Linked DNA regions of Kordia sp. SMS9. The protein of the gene in region 2 binds, or shares a complex with, the protein of the main gene of each other region. Links are inferred from orthologs where the notes say so. Each region holds a gene or a part of one and is shown on either strand. Other genes may lie near its edges.

Region 1 (7,796 bases), 1.3 Mb from region 2 along the record:
CCTCCAAAATGGCAAATGACACGGAGATTATCGCGATATTAAGCTCAGGAGTTTCGTATTTGCGTTTCTTGCGACCGTTTTTAGTAGCGGCATCTGTGGTTGCGATTGTGGCTTTTGTCATGGGAATGTACGTAGTGCCAAACGCCAGCAAAGGTTTCAATGAATTTCGATTTGAATACATCAAAAAAGGACGAAAAAAAGTACGTGACAATGCTGAAATCTACAAGCAAGTCACCAACAATGATTTTGTGTATCTAAAAAGCTTTAACTTCAAAAGTAAGCGTGGAGACAATTTTACTTTAGAACATTTTGAAGACAATAAATTAATCTATAAAATACAATCACGTACTCTAAAATACAACGAAAAAGACAGCACCTATACGTTACGTGGTTACAAAAAACGCATCATCGGCGCCATGAACGACAGCTTGATTAGCGAGCGTACATTAGATACTATTTTTCCATTTGATGTGGAAGATCTAACGCCAGTTACGTACATGGCAGAAACGCTCAACTATCAAGAATTGGATGAATTCATTGATAAAGAACGAAAATCTGGTTCGCCCAATGTGAGCAAGCATTTATTGGTAAAATACAAACGTTGGAGTTTGCCAATTACGGCATTCATTCTCACTATAATTGCAGTTGCGGTATCTTCTATGAAACGTAGAGGAGGAATGGGTGTCAACCTCGCTTTCGGAATTGCGATTGCATTTATTTATATCTTTTTCGATAAAATATTTGGCACGATGGCAGAAAAATCTGGGTTTTCGCCAATGTTAGCCGTTTGGGTACCAAATGTGGTCTTTGGAGTGCTCGCCTTATATCTATTGTACAATGCTAGGCGATAAACTCAAAAACTACCTTCATTTACACCTATTAGTATTTATTGCGGGTTTTACGGCAATTCTCGGGAAACTTATTACGATCGAAGCCATTCCGCTCGTGTGGTTTCGGATGTTACTTGCAGGAATTTTGATGTTTGCGTTTATCAAAGTTTCTAAGATCAATCTCAACATATCACTAAAAACATTTTCAAAATTTGCAGTTGCTGGAATTGTGGTGGCATTGCATTGGATTACCTTTTTTGGTGCCATTGATGTTTCAAACGTATCCATAACACTCGTTATGTTTTCCACAGGCGGATTTTTTGCGTCATTTATAGAACCCATCATCTACCGTAGAAAAATAATATGGTATGAAATTATTTTTGGAATTATTGTAATTATTGGTGTTTCCATCATTATGAACAGTGAATTCAAATATATCAACGGAATCATTTTAGGAATCATCTCAGCATTTTTATCGGCATTATTTTCAGTATTGAACGGGAAATTTGTTGAAAAACATGACGCTTCAACCATTTCTTTTTACGAATTTATTTGTGGAGTAGCATTCATATCAATCTATTTGGCGTTTGCTGCAGATGGTTTTTCTAAAGAAAACTTCTTCATACTCAGTACAAATGATTGGCTCTATATATTCATATTGGCTTCTGTTTGTACTGCGTACGCATTTATTGCATCAACACACATAATGCGATACATAAGCCCATACACGGTTGTGTTAACCTATAATTTAGAAATTATTTACGGAATCATTTTAGAATTCATCATATTTCCAGAAGAAGAAAAAATGGGCTCCGGATTTTACTACGGAAGCTTGCTTGTCATCGCTACAGTTTTGGCAAATGGAATTCTAAAAAATCGCAGAAAAATAAAATCCGCAAGTGGCATAGATAATTCCTAAATTAAAGTTTTATATTTGTAAACTGAAACAACTAAACATACCCTCAAAAGCATGGAATATTTAGATTTTGAGCTGCCTATAAAAGAACTAGAAGATCAGCTAACGAAATGTGTGGCAATTGGACATGAAAGTGATATTGATGTTACGGAAACTTGCCAGCAGATCGAGAAAAAATTGGCAGCGACTAAAAAAGATATATACAAAAACCTAACGGCATGGCAACGTGTGCAATTATCACGTCATCCCAACAGACCGTATACTTTAGATTACATTAAAGCGTTGTGTGGCGATTCTTTCTTAGAATTACATGGCGATCGTAATGTAAGTGATGACAAAGCTATGATTGGTGGTTTGGGGAAAATTGGCGATCAATCGTATATGTTTATTGGACAACAAAAAGGCTTCAATACGAAAACCCGTCAATACCGTAATTTCGGAATGGCAAACCCTGAAGGATACAGAAAAGCATTGCGCTTAATGAAATCGGCAGAAAAATTCGGAATTCCTGTCGTAACTTTGATTGATACTCCAGGCGCTTATCCAGGATTGGAAGCAGAAGAACGCGGACAAGGAGAAGCAATTGCCCGAAATATTTTAGAAATGACACGTTTAAAAGTGCCAATCATAACCGTAATTATTGGTGAAGGCGCTTCTGGTGGAGCATTAGGAATAGGTGTTGGCGATAAAGTACTCATGTTAGAAAACTCATGGTACTCTGTAATTTCTCCAGAAAACTGTTCCTCTATCTTATGGAGAAGCTGGGAACACAAAGAAAAAGCAGCAGAAGCTTTAAAATTGACGGCAACCGATGCGATGAAAATTAAAGTTATTGACGAAATCATCAATGAACCACTTGGTGGCGCGCATAACGATCGCGAAAACACCTTCACAGCAGTTCGTGATGCCATTGTTGCCAATTATGACAAATTAAAAAACTTATCACAAGAGGATTTAGTAATTTCACGCATGGAGAAGTATTCAAAAATGGGTGAATTTAAAGGATAAACCTATATTACATAGGAAGCGTTTAAAATCCGAAGTGAAGACTTCGGATTTTTTTTCCGCTTATCAACAAAAAAAAGAACTTATCAACATAGTTGTGAGTATAAAATAAACGCTAACACGTAAAACAATTAGTTACATTCGCAGTCATGGAAAATGTAAACCCTAAGCAATCATATAAAACTGATAAAAGCAATCTAATAAGTCTCGAAAGAGGAAAATTACCTCCACAAGCCATCGATTTAGAAGAAGTGGTACTTGGCGCCATGATGATTGACAAAAAAGGTGTAGATGAGGTGATTGACATCTTGAGTCCAGAAGCGTTTTACAAAGAAGCCAACAAATTGGTATACGAAGCCATTTTTCAATTATTTGAAAATTCAGAACCGATTGACTTACTCACGGTTTCTTCTCAGCTCCGTAAAAATGCAAACTTAGAGATTGTCGGTGGCGATTTCTACCTGATTTCACTCACGCAAAAAGTATCGTCTTCTGCGCATATTGAATTTCACGCACGTATCATTCTGCAAAAATTCATTCAACGTAGTTTGATCAAAATCTCCAATGAAATTATTGAAGATGCATACGATGAAACGACGGACGTTTTCTCTTTATTGGACAAAGCAGAATCGCGTTTGTATGAAGTCACCCAGGGAAACATTAAAAAATCGTCGGAAACGGCGCAAAGTTTGGTCATTCAAGCCAAGAAAAAAATTGAAGAAATCTCTAACAAAGAAGGTTTAAGTGGTATTCCAACAGGATTTACACAACTAGACAAACTAACTTCTGGATGGCAACCAAGTGATTTAATCATTGTAGCGGCGCGTCCAGGTATGGGAAAAACGGCGTTGACTTTATCCATGGCAAGAAACATTGCGGTAGATCAAAATATTCCTGTTGCTTTCTTTTCACTGGAGATGGCTTCTGTACAGTTAATTACACGTTTAATTTCTTCAGAAACTGGCTTGTCTTCAGAAAAATTACGTACAGGAAAATTAGCAAAACACGAGTGGGAACAACTCAACGTAAAAGTAAAAGGACTTGAAAAAGCACCTTTATTCATTGATGATACGCCATCACTTTCTATTTTCGATTTACGAGCAAAAGCGCGACGTTTAGCTTCGCAACATGGCATCAAAATGATTATGATTGATTACTTGCAATTAATGACTGCAGGTGGAAGTCAAAAAGGAGGAAACCGTGAACAGGAAATTTCAACGATTTCGCGAAACCTAAAAGCCTTGGCAAAAGAATTGAATGTACCAGTAATTGCCTTATCGCAGTTATCGCGTGCGGTGGAAACACGTGGAGGAAGCAAGCGACCGTTACTTTCCGATTTACGTGAATCGGGAGCAATTGAGCAAGATGCAGATATTGTATCCTTTATTTACCGTCCAGAATACTACAAAATTGAAGAATGGGATGATGAAGAGCGTTCGCCAACCGAAGGACAAGCGGAATTCATTGTGGCAAAACACAGAAATGGTGGTTTGGACAACATTCGATTGAAATTTATTGGACACTTAGGTAAGTTTGATAACTTAGAAACCTTTGATTCTCCATTCGAATTCCATTCAAAAATGAACGATGCAGCCAACGATGATACGTTCAGAACCGAGAATTTACCAAGTGCTGACGAAGCGTTTGGAAGTTCTATGAACGATGATTTTAATCCAGATGATAACGAAGTTCCTTTCTAAAAGAATTCCGTATTTTTATAGCGATTTAATTTGTCATTCCTGCGTAGGCAGGAATCTACTTTTGAAACTCTTTGGATTCCTGCCTTCGCAGGAATGATAAAAAATAAAAGCTTTACATGAAATATGACTACATCATTGCCGGATCAGGATGCGCAGGGTTAAGCTTGTTGTACCGAATGTTGACAGCTCCGCAATTGTGTAAAAAGCAAATTTTAGTCATAGATAAATCGCAAAAAAATAAAAACGATCGCACGTGGTGTTTTTGGGAAAAAGGTAAAGGATTATTTGAACCGATTGTGACGCATCAATGGGAAACTTTGGAGTTTCTTTCGGATGACTTTACGCGTAAATTTGACATGCCCACATATCGTTACAAAATGATTCAAGGCATTGATTTTTACAATCATGTGATCAATTTTGCGAAAGAATTTGAAAATGTAAGTTTTATTTCGGAAAGTATTACAACGATTCAATCTGAAAACAATCTTGCGGAAGTCATCACAGAAAAAGCAGTTTACAAAGCTGCATACGTGTTTAATTCTACGAATCTTTTTCACCCTAAAATGGACACTTCAAACTCGTTATTGCAACATTTTGAAGGTTGGGTAATCAAAACAAAAACACCTGTTTTCGACGCAACAGTAGGACGATTGATGGATTTTAGACTGTCACAACAACACGGCACAACCTTTATGTACGTATTGCCCACAAGTGAAACCGAAGCGTTGGTAGAATATACCTTATTCACTGAAAAAGTATTGGAAAAAGAGGAGTACAAAGCGGAATTGAAATCGTACATTCAAAATTATCTACAAATTGAAGAGTATGAGATTCAGCATACTGAATTTGGCATCATTCCGATGTCATTAGCGAAATTTTCTAGAAACGTTCCGAACGAAAAATACATCATTAATATTGGAACTGCGGGCGGATTTACGAAAGCGAGTAGTGGTTATACGTTTCAATTCGTTCAAAAACATACCGAAAACATCATTGAATTATTACAACACGGAAAATATCCAAATCCAGCATTGACGTTTCGCGATAAGATGTTTCAATGGTATGATCGGACGCTTTTAGAAGTCATTCTTTCTGAAAAACTACAAGGAAAAGAAATCTTTGCGACAATGTTTAAAAAACTTCCTATCGAAACGATTTTGGCATTTTTAGGCAACGAAAGTACCTTTTGGGAAGATTTAAAAATTATGGGGAGTTTGCCTATTGGACCATTTTTGACTTCTGGGATAAAGCAGTTGTGAATGTAGTTTTTTTGTAGTAAAAAAATTATATATTGCATTTTATTACTATATTTAATGTAGTAAAATAAATACAGTTTCAATGAAGCCAACTTTAACATTATATCAGAAAATTCAATTTTTTTTTGATAAAGCTAAAATCCCAACTGCTTATGTTCTTTTTCTTTACATAACAATTATACAGTATATTCCTAAAGACTTAATATCAAAAGAGTTTAAAGAGATTAGTTTATTGCCAGCCGCAATAACTCTTGGTATTATTGTATTAAGAATTTTCTTTGATATTTATAAAAAAGTTAATCAACCTCAGCGAAATTTACCTTTTTTTGAATCTTGGAATGCTTTGGTTGAATCTAAAGAGTTTTCATCATCTTTTGAAAAACGTATTTTTGATGATAAAGTAATTAATTTAAAAGTTATAGGTGTCTCTTTACGATTCTATTGGCCGTTCATAAAAAAGATTATAGAGAAATTTTTGCAAGAGGATAAGAAATTTGAATTCAATTTAACGCTAGCTATTCTAGATCCTGATTTTTATGAAGAAGCAGTTTTTGTTGATCAGAACTTTAGAGATAAATTCTTTATGCAGGTTAAAGCTACTATTCAAGATATTGAGTTCTTCAAAAAAGCATATTCAGGAGCAAAGAATTGTAAATGTAATATTGAACTTATTAGATATAAATTTTTAACACCATTTTACGGAGTTTCTTTTGATGATAAATTTTTATTTTTGGGAAATACTCACTGGAGGGATAGTATTTTTAAAAGTGCAGGTAATAGCTATAATATGTATGTTGAAGATGATGAGTTTAGTGGTTCTGAAAAAATAAAAATGTTTAATTCATGGTTTGATTATATTAGATCGAACCAATTACTAATAGAATAAAAAATATTTCTTTGCAAGAAGTGCTAACCTCAGTAAAAAATATACTCACCAATATATTTTTCACTCTAAGAATGAAGCAGTTGTGAATGTAGTGTAATATGACTACTTTTAAACAGCTCTATTTTTTAATGAATACTTATAGTATCACTCCATAAAACACTGCAAGCAATACACATTATTTATGAACTATTATTTCGATGATGAAGAAGTTGGACCTGCAAGAAAAACATCGCATCCAAACTTTGTAAAAGCAATGACGGCAGATTTTTATTATGATTGTACAGAGGAATATTCACCTTTTGGAAATGATGACGGTGCTGATATGTTATGTTATCTTCAAGATTGGTATCGCGCAAAAAAGCTTTTTCGAAATATTGTAAAGTGGTTATTTAATGAAATTGACGAAATGGGATTTAAATACCAAAGTAAACAATGTTCGCAAATACTAGATTTGGAAACATTGAGAAAAATTCAGGAAGAAGATGAATATATGTTGCTTTGTATGGACAATTCGATTATTGCTGCTGGATTTGGACAAATAAAAATCACAGGAAAAATTGATGCCAAATTAAAAGCGCTTACGTTCACAGCTATTGAAAGGCAATTGGTATTGGATGAAGGATATGATGAAGATTATCCAAATCGACTTAAAAAAATGAAGGAGGATTTAATGAAATTTGAATACTAGAAGAATATAAGTTTGTTTTATGAATATATTTTCTAAAATATTTGGCGGCACTAACAACTCCAAAAAGCAAGTATACACACATTACATACTGCAGGAATCAAAAAATGGCTATTCTTTAAAAAAAATGAAGAAAACGATTGTGATTTTTCCAGATCGTATCAATACAAATGCGCATGCGGAAGCACAAACACAACATGTCTACACTAAAAAATTTCGGTCGTTACTTGATTTTTGGAATTATATTACGAAATCTGAAAAATGGTATTTAGAATACCAAGCAAATTCCATTCAGCATATAGAAAATTATATAGAAATTTTGGCGCCATTCATTGTAAAATCAACGAATGAGTTGCGACGCAACATGGAATTTTCAGAGAAAGATATCTTTACGATTGCCGCTTGGGATAATTTACTGTTTCGATATAAAGAAAAAAGCGAATTGGTTTTCAAAGAAAGTCAAAAATTGAAAGCTTTTTGTGCCAATTGTAAGAAAGAGCGAATAGAATTTAGTCAAC
Region 2 (7,719 bases):
TCTTCAGAAGTTACCGTAAATACTTTTGGCGTCTTGTATTCGGGAAAGTAAAACGCTATATGTTGCAAGACGGACTTCATATTGCGATGTACAGATGCAAAGTCTGAAAAAACAGCATCAATCTCTGTTTTCAATTCTTTTTGTAAAGGATCATTCATGGTGTAAATCCATGTAGAATCAGGAACATTGCTTGGAAAAAATAACGGATATGCTTTTTTTAGTTTTGGCAAGTCGGATGGTGTTGCATCTAAAAAAACTTGATCAAAACGAACGACATTTACATCTAACGGAATTGCCGCAATTTCTTTTTCAAGCGAATTTTCTTTGGCACATCCAATGACCAATAATACACACAGATACACTAGCTTTTTTATCATAATTTTTATATCACTCGATAAAGTAACGCAACTTCTACCTATAAATTTTATTACGCAACTGTCTTTGACTGCAAAGTTACTTTTTTTATCTTGTAAAAAAATTGAAAAATATGCAAACTGACAAGGTTATAGACCATATTGTAGCATGGTTAAAAGAGTACGCTACCAACGCAAGAGTGAATGGATTTGTTGTAGGAGTTTCGGGTGGAATTGACTCGGCAGTAACGTCTTCTTTATGTGCGAAAACAGGATTGCCAACATTATGTATTGAAATGCCAATTCATCAAGCAAAAAGTCACGTGACGCGTGCGCAGGAACATATCAAACAATTGAAAGAACGTTTTGACAATGTCACGGATACGCGTGTAGATTTGACGCCCGTTTTTGAAGAGTTTAAAACAGAAGTTTCTTTGGAAGGCGCTCAAGCAACCGTTGACATGGCACTAGCAAACACCAGAGCGCGTTTACGTATGACTACATTGTATTATCACGCTGGTTTACTAGGAAGATTGGTGGCAGGAACTGGAAATAAAGTAGAAGATTTTGGCGTAGGTTTTTATACTAAATATGGTGATGGCGGTGTAGATTTAAGTCCAATTGCTGACTTAATGAAAAGCGAAGTATATCAATTAGGAGACGCTTTAAAAGTGCCAGAATCTATTATGAAAGCAGCGCCATCTGATGGTTTGTTTGGCGATGCCCGAAGCGATGAAGACCAGATTGGCGCGAACTACGACGAGTTAGAGTGGGCAATGCGTATGGACGATGCAGGAAAAACAATCGAAGACTTTACTGGAAGACAACAAGAAGTGTTCAAAATTTACAAAAGATATAATACTGCGAACCAACATAAAATGATTCCAATTCCAGTCTGCTCAATACCGCAAAATCTTACATAAAAAATCACCTTTTTTAATAGTTTTTATAAAAATTTGTTTAAATTTGTCACTACAGACCCCCTAAACCTGAAATAAAAATTGATCCGTTTTTATGTTTGCATGACATATCCATGAACGAAACTTTCTTTATCTGATGGTCTGATTTAATAATAACTTTAAAAACTAAATTATGGTTAAAGTATTAATTGCAGACAATCATCCCATTGTTCGAAAAGGAATTAAATCTTTGTTCAAGAACTCTACTGAGATTGATGTATTAGGAAAAGCTGCTACAACTTCTGAATTGTTTGACTTTATTAGTCAAGAAACAGTAGATGTTGTTTTACTTGAGATGGACATCCCTGAGGTCAATGGAATTACTGCTTTAAGAAGACTTAAAAAAGACTTCGCCGACGTGAAAGTAATTATGTTTAGCTCACACTCAGAAGATGTTTACGCTGTAAGCACATTGAGAGCTGGAGCTTCTGGTTACTTATCAAAATCCGTAGCTACAAATGTGATTAAAGAAGCTATTATGAAAGTTGTAAATGGAGGCATTTACATTAGTAATGAGTTAGCGCAACGATTAGCATTTGATGAAAGCACAAACAAACCCCGCAGATTCTTCAGACGTTTGTCTACAAGAGAAGTAGAAGTGTTAAAACTTTTAGCTTCTGGTAAACGTAACAAACATGTTGCTGAAGAGCTAAATCTGAACGAAAAAACTGTGAGCACGTACAAAGCTCGCCTAATGCGTAAGCTGAATGTAGACAACTTAGTTGATTTACTACAACAAGCGAAAGCATTGGAATTACTGTAATTGCATTTTATGTAAAGATTTCCCTTTACTACAGTAAAAATTTTGATGATGATATGTATATTTTATGATGTGCATATCATCATTTTTTTTATCTCGACTACGCTCGATAGCCTTTTTATTCTTTTTGATAGTATTTAGTATTGAGTATTGAGATATTAGTATTGAGTTTTTTTGTACTTATACCAATTTACACATAAAATGGTATTATTTGAAACGTCTTTGCGATCTCCAACTTGATTGGAGAGTGGTAATCTGTGACTCCAAAGAACAATCATGTGATACAATAAACAGACTGCCACTTCGTAAACTTCTCTAGTGACGTTTTTTACCTCAAGAATAATTAGTAAGAGTTTTCAAATGTGCATTCACTAGAGTCGATACTATTAATGTATGCTATTTTTCACAAGCACATCTCGATACAATTTTTCTTCATTTTATTTCAAAAAATCACTCGATGGGACGTTTGGAAGTTAACGAGTTTGATATAAAAATCATATTCGTTAAGAGAAGTAGTTTTTTACAACACTCTTTTTAATTGTTCAGACAATGATTTTTTTAACATATTGTAATTTATGATATCTTCCAATACGTTTTGCGCTTCTTCTATTTTAGTATCTGGAGAAAGACTCAACTTAAGTTCTTCTATTTTAAGATTGATCAAGAAACAACGCAAGGTCAAGATGGTTTCGCTTGTTAATTGTGCAATGGTTTCTTCTTTGGGTTTTACGAAAATGTTTTGCGCTTCCCAATTGTGCAATTCGTAGCGTTCTTCGCGCATGAGAATATCTGTGACTTCACTCGCTACTTCCGGTTCTATTTCATTGACAAACGTATCCAATTCTAAAGTGCCTGTTTCATTGAGTTTTTCAATAGCTCTATAATATATTTTTTGAAATTTTTCATTTGCCAGATCAATTTCGTCTTGCTGTAAATCTAAGTAGAGCTTTTGAAACACTTTGGCATCAAACAATTCGCGCTCCATTTTGAGTTCGCCGTCTTCGTCTTCTTTTAAAATCAAGTCTTCAAATGTAGCATCCATGTTTCCGTAGAGTAGTAATATTTCAATGATTTTTCGCTCTAAAACATATTGTTGATCGACACTTTCTGCCTTTTTTTCGGTTTTGATGACATCAAACGCCTTTTTTTCTTGCTTGATTTTTTTGTTGGCTTCCTTGACGTTTTTGTTTTGCAATTGCGCCAAAGTGGCAAACAACACTTCTTCCGAAATGTCCATGATACGAGACGTTTCACGCAAGTATAATTCCTGTTTGATGCGATCGGATACTCTGGAAATACTCGACATCATGTCATTGATGACTTCTGCCTTTTTGATGGGATCATTTTTGGCAACTTCCATCAATAAAGAAGCTTTGTAACTGATAAAATCTTTTACATTGTTTTCAAAGTACGCCAACACATCTTCCAACGCATTGTTTTTGGTAAAACTATCTGGATCTTCTCCTTCTGGAAAGGTACACACGCGCACGTTCATTCCTTGTTCCAAAATTAAATCAACTCCACGAAGCGATGCCCGAATTCCTGCCGCATCTCCGTCATAGAGAATGGTAATATTTTTCGTTAAACGGTTGATCAAACGGATTTGTTCCGCCGTTAAGGCAGTTCCCGAAGAGGAAACCACATTGTGAATTCCCGCTTGATGCATTTGAATGACATCCGTGTAGCCTTCTACCAAATAACAGTTATCTTCTTTGGCAATTGCCTGTTTTGCATAGTATAAACCGTAGAGAACTTTACTTTTATGATAGATATCACTTTCGGGTGAATTGAGATATTTGGCTGCTTTTTTATCGTTTGTTAAAATTCGTCCACCAAAACCCAATACGCGTCCGCTCATGCTGTGAATGGGAAACATGACACGTCCTTTGAAACGATCAAAACGTTTTTCACCTTTAACAATTGTGACACCTGTTTTTTCTAAATACGTAAGATTGTAGCCTTCTTTTAATGCTGCATCTGTAAACGCGCTCCATTCGTCCAACGCATATCCCAAACCAAATTTTTTGATGGTTTCCATGGAAAAACCACGTTCTTTAAAATAGGTAAGTCCGATGGCTTTTCCTTGCGGTGAATCCCACAATATTTCTTGATGATATTTTTTGGCGTATTCTGACACCAAATACATACTTTCTTTTTCGTTGGCTAAGGCTTTTTCTTCGTCCGTACGTTCCGTTTCTTCTATTTCAATTCCGTATTTATTCGCCAAATACCGAATCGCTTCTGGATAGGTAAAATGCTCGTGTTCCATAAGAAATGCTACCACATTTCCGCCTTTTCCCGAACTAAAATCTTTCCAAATTTGTTTTACGGGCGACACCATAAACGACGGTGTTCGTTCGTCTGAGAATGGACTTAATCCTTTGAAGTTACTTCCCGATTTTTTGAGTTGTACAAAATCGCCAATTACTTCTTCTACGCGAGAAGTATCAAATACAGCATCTATGGTTGATTTTGAAATCAATGGTTTCGGGATTTTTAGGAATGAACTTCAAAAGTACTAAGTTTCCGCTAATATTGACTAAAAAAAGAGATACTTTGGTCAGTATCTCTTTTTTCGCTAATCCCCTGTACTAAACTTATTTTTTCTGTTCATAATTAAATAACGGTTTTGTGGCATTCGTTTTTTTGACAAAAACTACATAATCATACATCAGAGCAGGATTGACTTCGTAATAATCTTTTTCATCATTCATACCGTAGCCAAAGAGTTTTAGTTTTTGCTTTGGCAATTGTGCACAGCTTTTTTGTATGTTTTGATTGATGTGAAAATAATACGCTTCCGAAGTGTTTTGCCCTAATTTTTCTTCAAAGGTATTTGCGGGCGGCGTTGGATAGTTAGCCTCATAAAGCTGATCGCCATAATCGTGATCGTCATTGATGAGTCGCTTTTTTATATGTGAATAGCTTCCGCTAAAACTACTCATGGCAATTGCTACGTATTCATTAGGAAATTCTTGTTTTAGATTTCTGCCCATCAAGCCAATTTCGTTGTCAATGATTACTTCTTTGGAAATATGCGCATTGTGCGCCCAAACGATAATTTTAGCCTTCGGATCTTTTGCAAAAAATGCTACACGTTCTGCCATAACAATGTCGCGCGTTATTATTTTTCCCGTGTAAATCATTTCATAATTGATATAGGAATTCTTTGCATTGAGTAGTAATTCGTCCAAATACTTGGAGGAACTGTTTTCTTTTTTGATTTCCTTTTCAAGTTGAAGAATTAAACGGTAGACTTCTCTATAATATCCGTAATTGTCAATTTTTACAGGTTTTTTATCAGGATATTTTACATAAAAGTCACTTGCCTCTACTGTTACACGTTCATGAAATTCTTTTAAAATATTGGTCATTTCGGGTGTTATGTTCGATTTCAATTCAATAGAAATCATTTCGGGCAATAGTTCACGATACGAATCGTCACAACCTTTAAATACAATGGGCGTATGTGTTTGATTGTACGTTTGTAACCATTGTAAAAAGTTTTTCATACTTTCCGTTTGATAGATGGAAAAAAGATGTGTTTTTATGAGTGAATCTATCGGTTGTGTTTGCAAGTTTTGCGATAAAGCTTCCAAATCTTCATACGGATTTTCCAAGATAACCAAGTTGAATCCTTTTTCTTGAATAAGTTTTTTGGTGATTGCCGCACGGAGTTCATAAAATTCTTTGGTTCCGTGTGTATCTTCACCCAAAGCCACAATGCGCTTGTCTCCTATTTGCGCTACAAGTGCATCAAGTGAAGCGTCTAACGTTTCTGGAGTATCGAAATGTAGCAGTGTTTTAGTCTTGTTGATTTCTTGTGACAAACTTTGTCCATTCGCGCAAAGCGAGAAACAAATTGCAATGAGTATGGTTGCTATTTTCATGTGTGTGTTTTTTAGTAGTGAGTTGTGAGCTGTTAGTATTGAGACGAGTTTAAAGACTATTTTCGTTTTAGAGAATATGATCTAATTCCCGATAACCTTTTAATAGCAAAGTACTTCTCGATACAAAATCTTTTCAAGATTTTACTCGAAGTGACGTGTTGTCTTTTTTAGTAGTGAGTAGTGAGCTGTTAGTATTGAGACGAGTTTAAAGACTATTTTCGTTTTAGAGAATATGATCTAATTCCCGATAACCTTTTAATAGCAAAGTACTTCTCGATACAAAATCTTTTCAAGATTTTACTCGAAGTGACGTGTTGGTTTTTTTTAGTAGTGAGTAGTGAGATGTTAGTATTGAGAGCATATATCTCACTTCTCAATACTAACAGCTAATGTCTAACATCTAGTTTCCAATTTAAAACACATCCAAGCGCACACCAAGCGAAATGTTGCGTTGTTCCGCGTTTGGACTTTTGAAGATTGGTGACAAATCGTATTTACAATACAAGCTCATACTATCCCAACCAATATATGCACCTAATCCGTAAACAAAATTATTGGTATTGAAATTTCTTCGAATCTCTTGGTCTACTCTGTCGCCATTTTCAGAATATCGCAATTTTTGTTTTACCGCTAAGTTGACTCCAACATAACCGCCAATTCCAAATTTGAATTTTGAGTTGGTATAGTAACGTACAAAACGCTTGTTTTCTACTTTCCGTGAAGGTCCAAATTCAAAATACAACGGCACAGTTAAATTGGTCACTCGAATTTTGGAGCGATTCAAATCGTTTGGAAATTGTTCTAAAGTTGTTAATCCGTTATTATTGTCTACAAAGTAGCGATTTCCTGTAGGTTTTAAGCTGTTGTATTGCAGCGTTAATCCGTAGCAAAAACGCACAAAGTTGTGATTTTTGGCAACACGCGTACTCCACAAAATTCCAAATTCAAAGAAGCGTGAACCTGCCATTCTATACTCTGAGTCACTGAGCGATACACCTTCTTGAATTGCATTATTGAAACCAAAAGCAAATATAATATCTGATTTTGTACGGCGATCGTAACGAATAGAACGTTTTTTAATAATACGTGAATCAAAAATTTCGCCTAAACGAATAAACGTTCCGTCTTCCTGAACGTAATAATCTGTCAACAATTCTCGCTTTACTTTTGCCATACGATATTCAATATTGGCTGCGGATAACATGGCTGCTTTCTTTTTACGTTCTTCCGCTTCTTTAGTGGTAATGTTGCCTAATTCAAGATCTCTATTAATTTTTTGCACTTCTAGTTTTAGAGATTCTTTTTCGTCCAAAGTAATCACACGCAATTGTCTTTCGAGATACTTTTTTTCTGCTTCTTTTTTGAGTGCGATAGAATCTTTAGTTGTGCTTGGAATGCTATCTTTTTGTTGTGCATTTACCGTAAAATGTAGGCATAAGAATGCCAGGCATACATAGAGTGTACTTGTTTTCATGTTCGTTTTTTTACTATTAATTGATGATTTTTTTCTGTGTTCGCTAGGAACTTTATCGGTCGATATCGGCGGTTCGTGTTCGTTTTACATTTCGTTTCACAAGCTCAAATACACGTTGCTTGAATGATTTGTCGAGTTCATATTCTACTTCGTTCAACAATTCGTCTGCGGTAGCAAAATTTGTATTATTCACTTTTTCTTTAGTAACTTCTAAATATTTGAGTGATTCTCGCGCTTCTTTCAGCAACAAATCAATTTCTGCATTGGTTACCGTTCTTTTTTC

Evidence for each region.
Region 1: the proteins of dnaG (region 2) and dnaB are in contact, whole or in part, in a crystal structure (PDB 2R6A), measured with the Geobacillus stearothermophilus proteins. The link is inferred for Kordia sp. SMS9 from one-to-one orthologs. Residues at the interface, in WP_049624496.1 of Geobacillus stearothermophilus: Lys456, Leu457, Leu458, Pro459, Ala460, Asn463, Ala464, Leu467, Leu535, Leu536, Ile537, Ala538, Gln544, Glu545, Asp548, Tyr549, His552; in WP_033016901.1 of Geobacillus stearothermophilus: Ser13, Glu15, Ala16, Gln18, Glu91, Leu92, Asp94, Ala95, Val96, Pro97, Thr98, Ala99, Ala100, Asn101, Tyr104, Tyr105, Ile108.

The regions. Positions count from the first base shown.
Region 1 is NZ_CP031153.1:3,588,359-3,596,154, forward strand. What follows is about bases 2,218-5,175. They hold dnaB (replicative DNA helicase), read left to right. Parts: upstream 2,218-2,900; coding sequence 2,901-4,451; downstream 4,452-5,175. Other genes in these bases: KORDIASMS9_RS15120 (acetyl-CoA carboxylase carboxyltransferase subunit alpha), read left to right, coding at 2,218-2,754; KORDIASMS9_RS15130 (lycopene cyclase family protein), read left to right, coding at 4,568-5,175. In the rest of the region: KORDIASMS9_RS15110 (LptF/LptG family permease), read left to right, coding at 1-851; KORDIASMS9_RS15115 (DMT family transporter), read left to right, coding at 838-1,749; more of KORDIASMS9_RS15120, read left to right, coding at 1,801-2,217; more of KORDIASMS9_RS15130, read left to right, coding at 5,176-5,710; KORDIASMS9_RS15135 (hypothetical protein), read left to right, coding at 5,790-6,593; KORDIASMS9_RS15140 (hypothetical protein), read left to right, coding at 6,775-7,281; KORDIASMS9_RS15145 (hypothetical protein), read left to right, coding at 7,301-7,796. UniProt on the Escherichia coli protein: The main replicative DNA helicase, it participates in initiation and elongation during chromosome replication. Travels ahead of the DNA replisome, separating dsDNA into templates for DNA synthesis.
Region 2 is NZ_CP031153.1:2,242,611-2,250,329, reverse strand. The notes cover bases 2,074-4,954. They hold dnaG (DNA primase), read right to left. Parts: upstream 4,555-4,954; coding sequence 2,593-4,554; downstream 2,074-2,592. Other genes in these bases: KORDIASMS9_RS09755 (erythromycin esterase family protein), read right to left, coding at 4,670-4,954; KORDIASMS9_RS09765 (response regulator transcription factor), read left to right, coding at 2,074-2,075. In the rest of the region: gliding motility lipoprotein GldB, read right to left, coding at 1-377; nadE (NAD(+) synthase), read left to right, coding at 488-1,276; more of KORDIASMS9_RS09765, read left to right, coding at 1,446-2,073; more of KORDIASMS9_RS09755, read right to left, coding at 4,955-5,962; KORDIASMS9_RS09750 (hypothetical protein), read right to left, coding at 6,375-7,436; KORDIASMS9_RS09745 (hypothetical protein), read right to left, coding at 7,489-7,719. UniProt on the Escherichia coli protein: RNA polymerase that catalyzes the synthesis of short RNA molecules used as primers for DNA polymerase during DNA replication.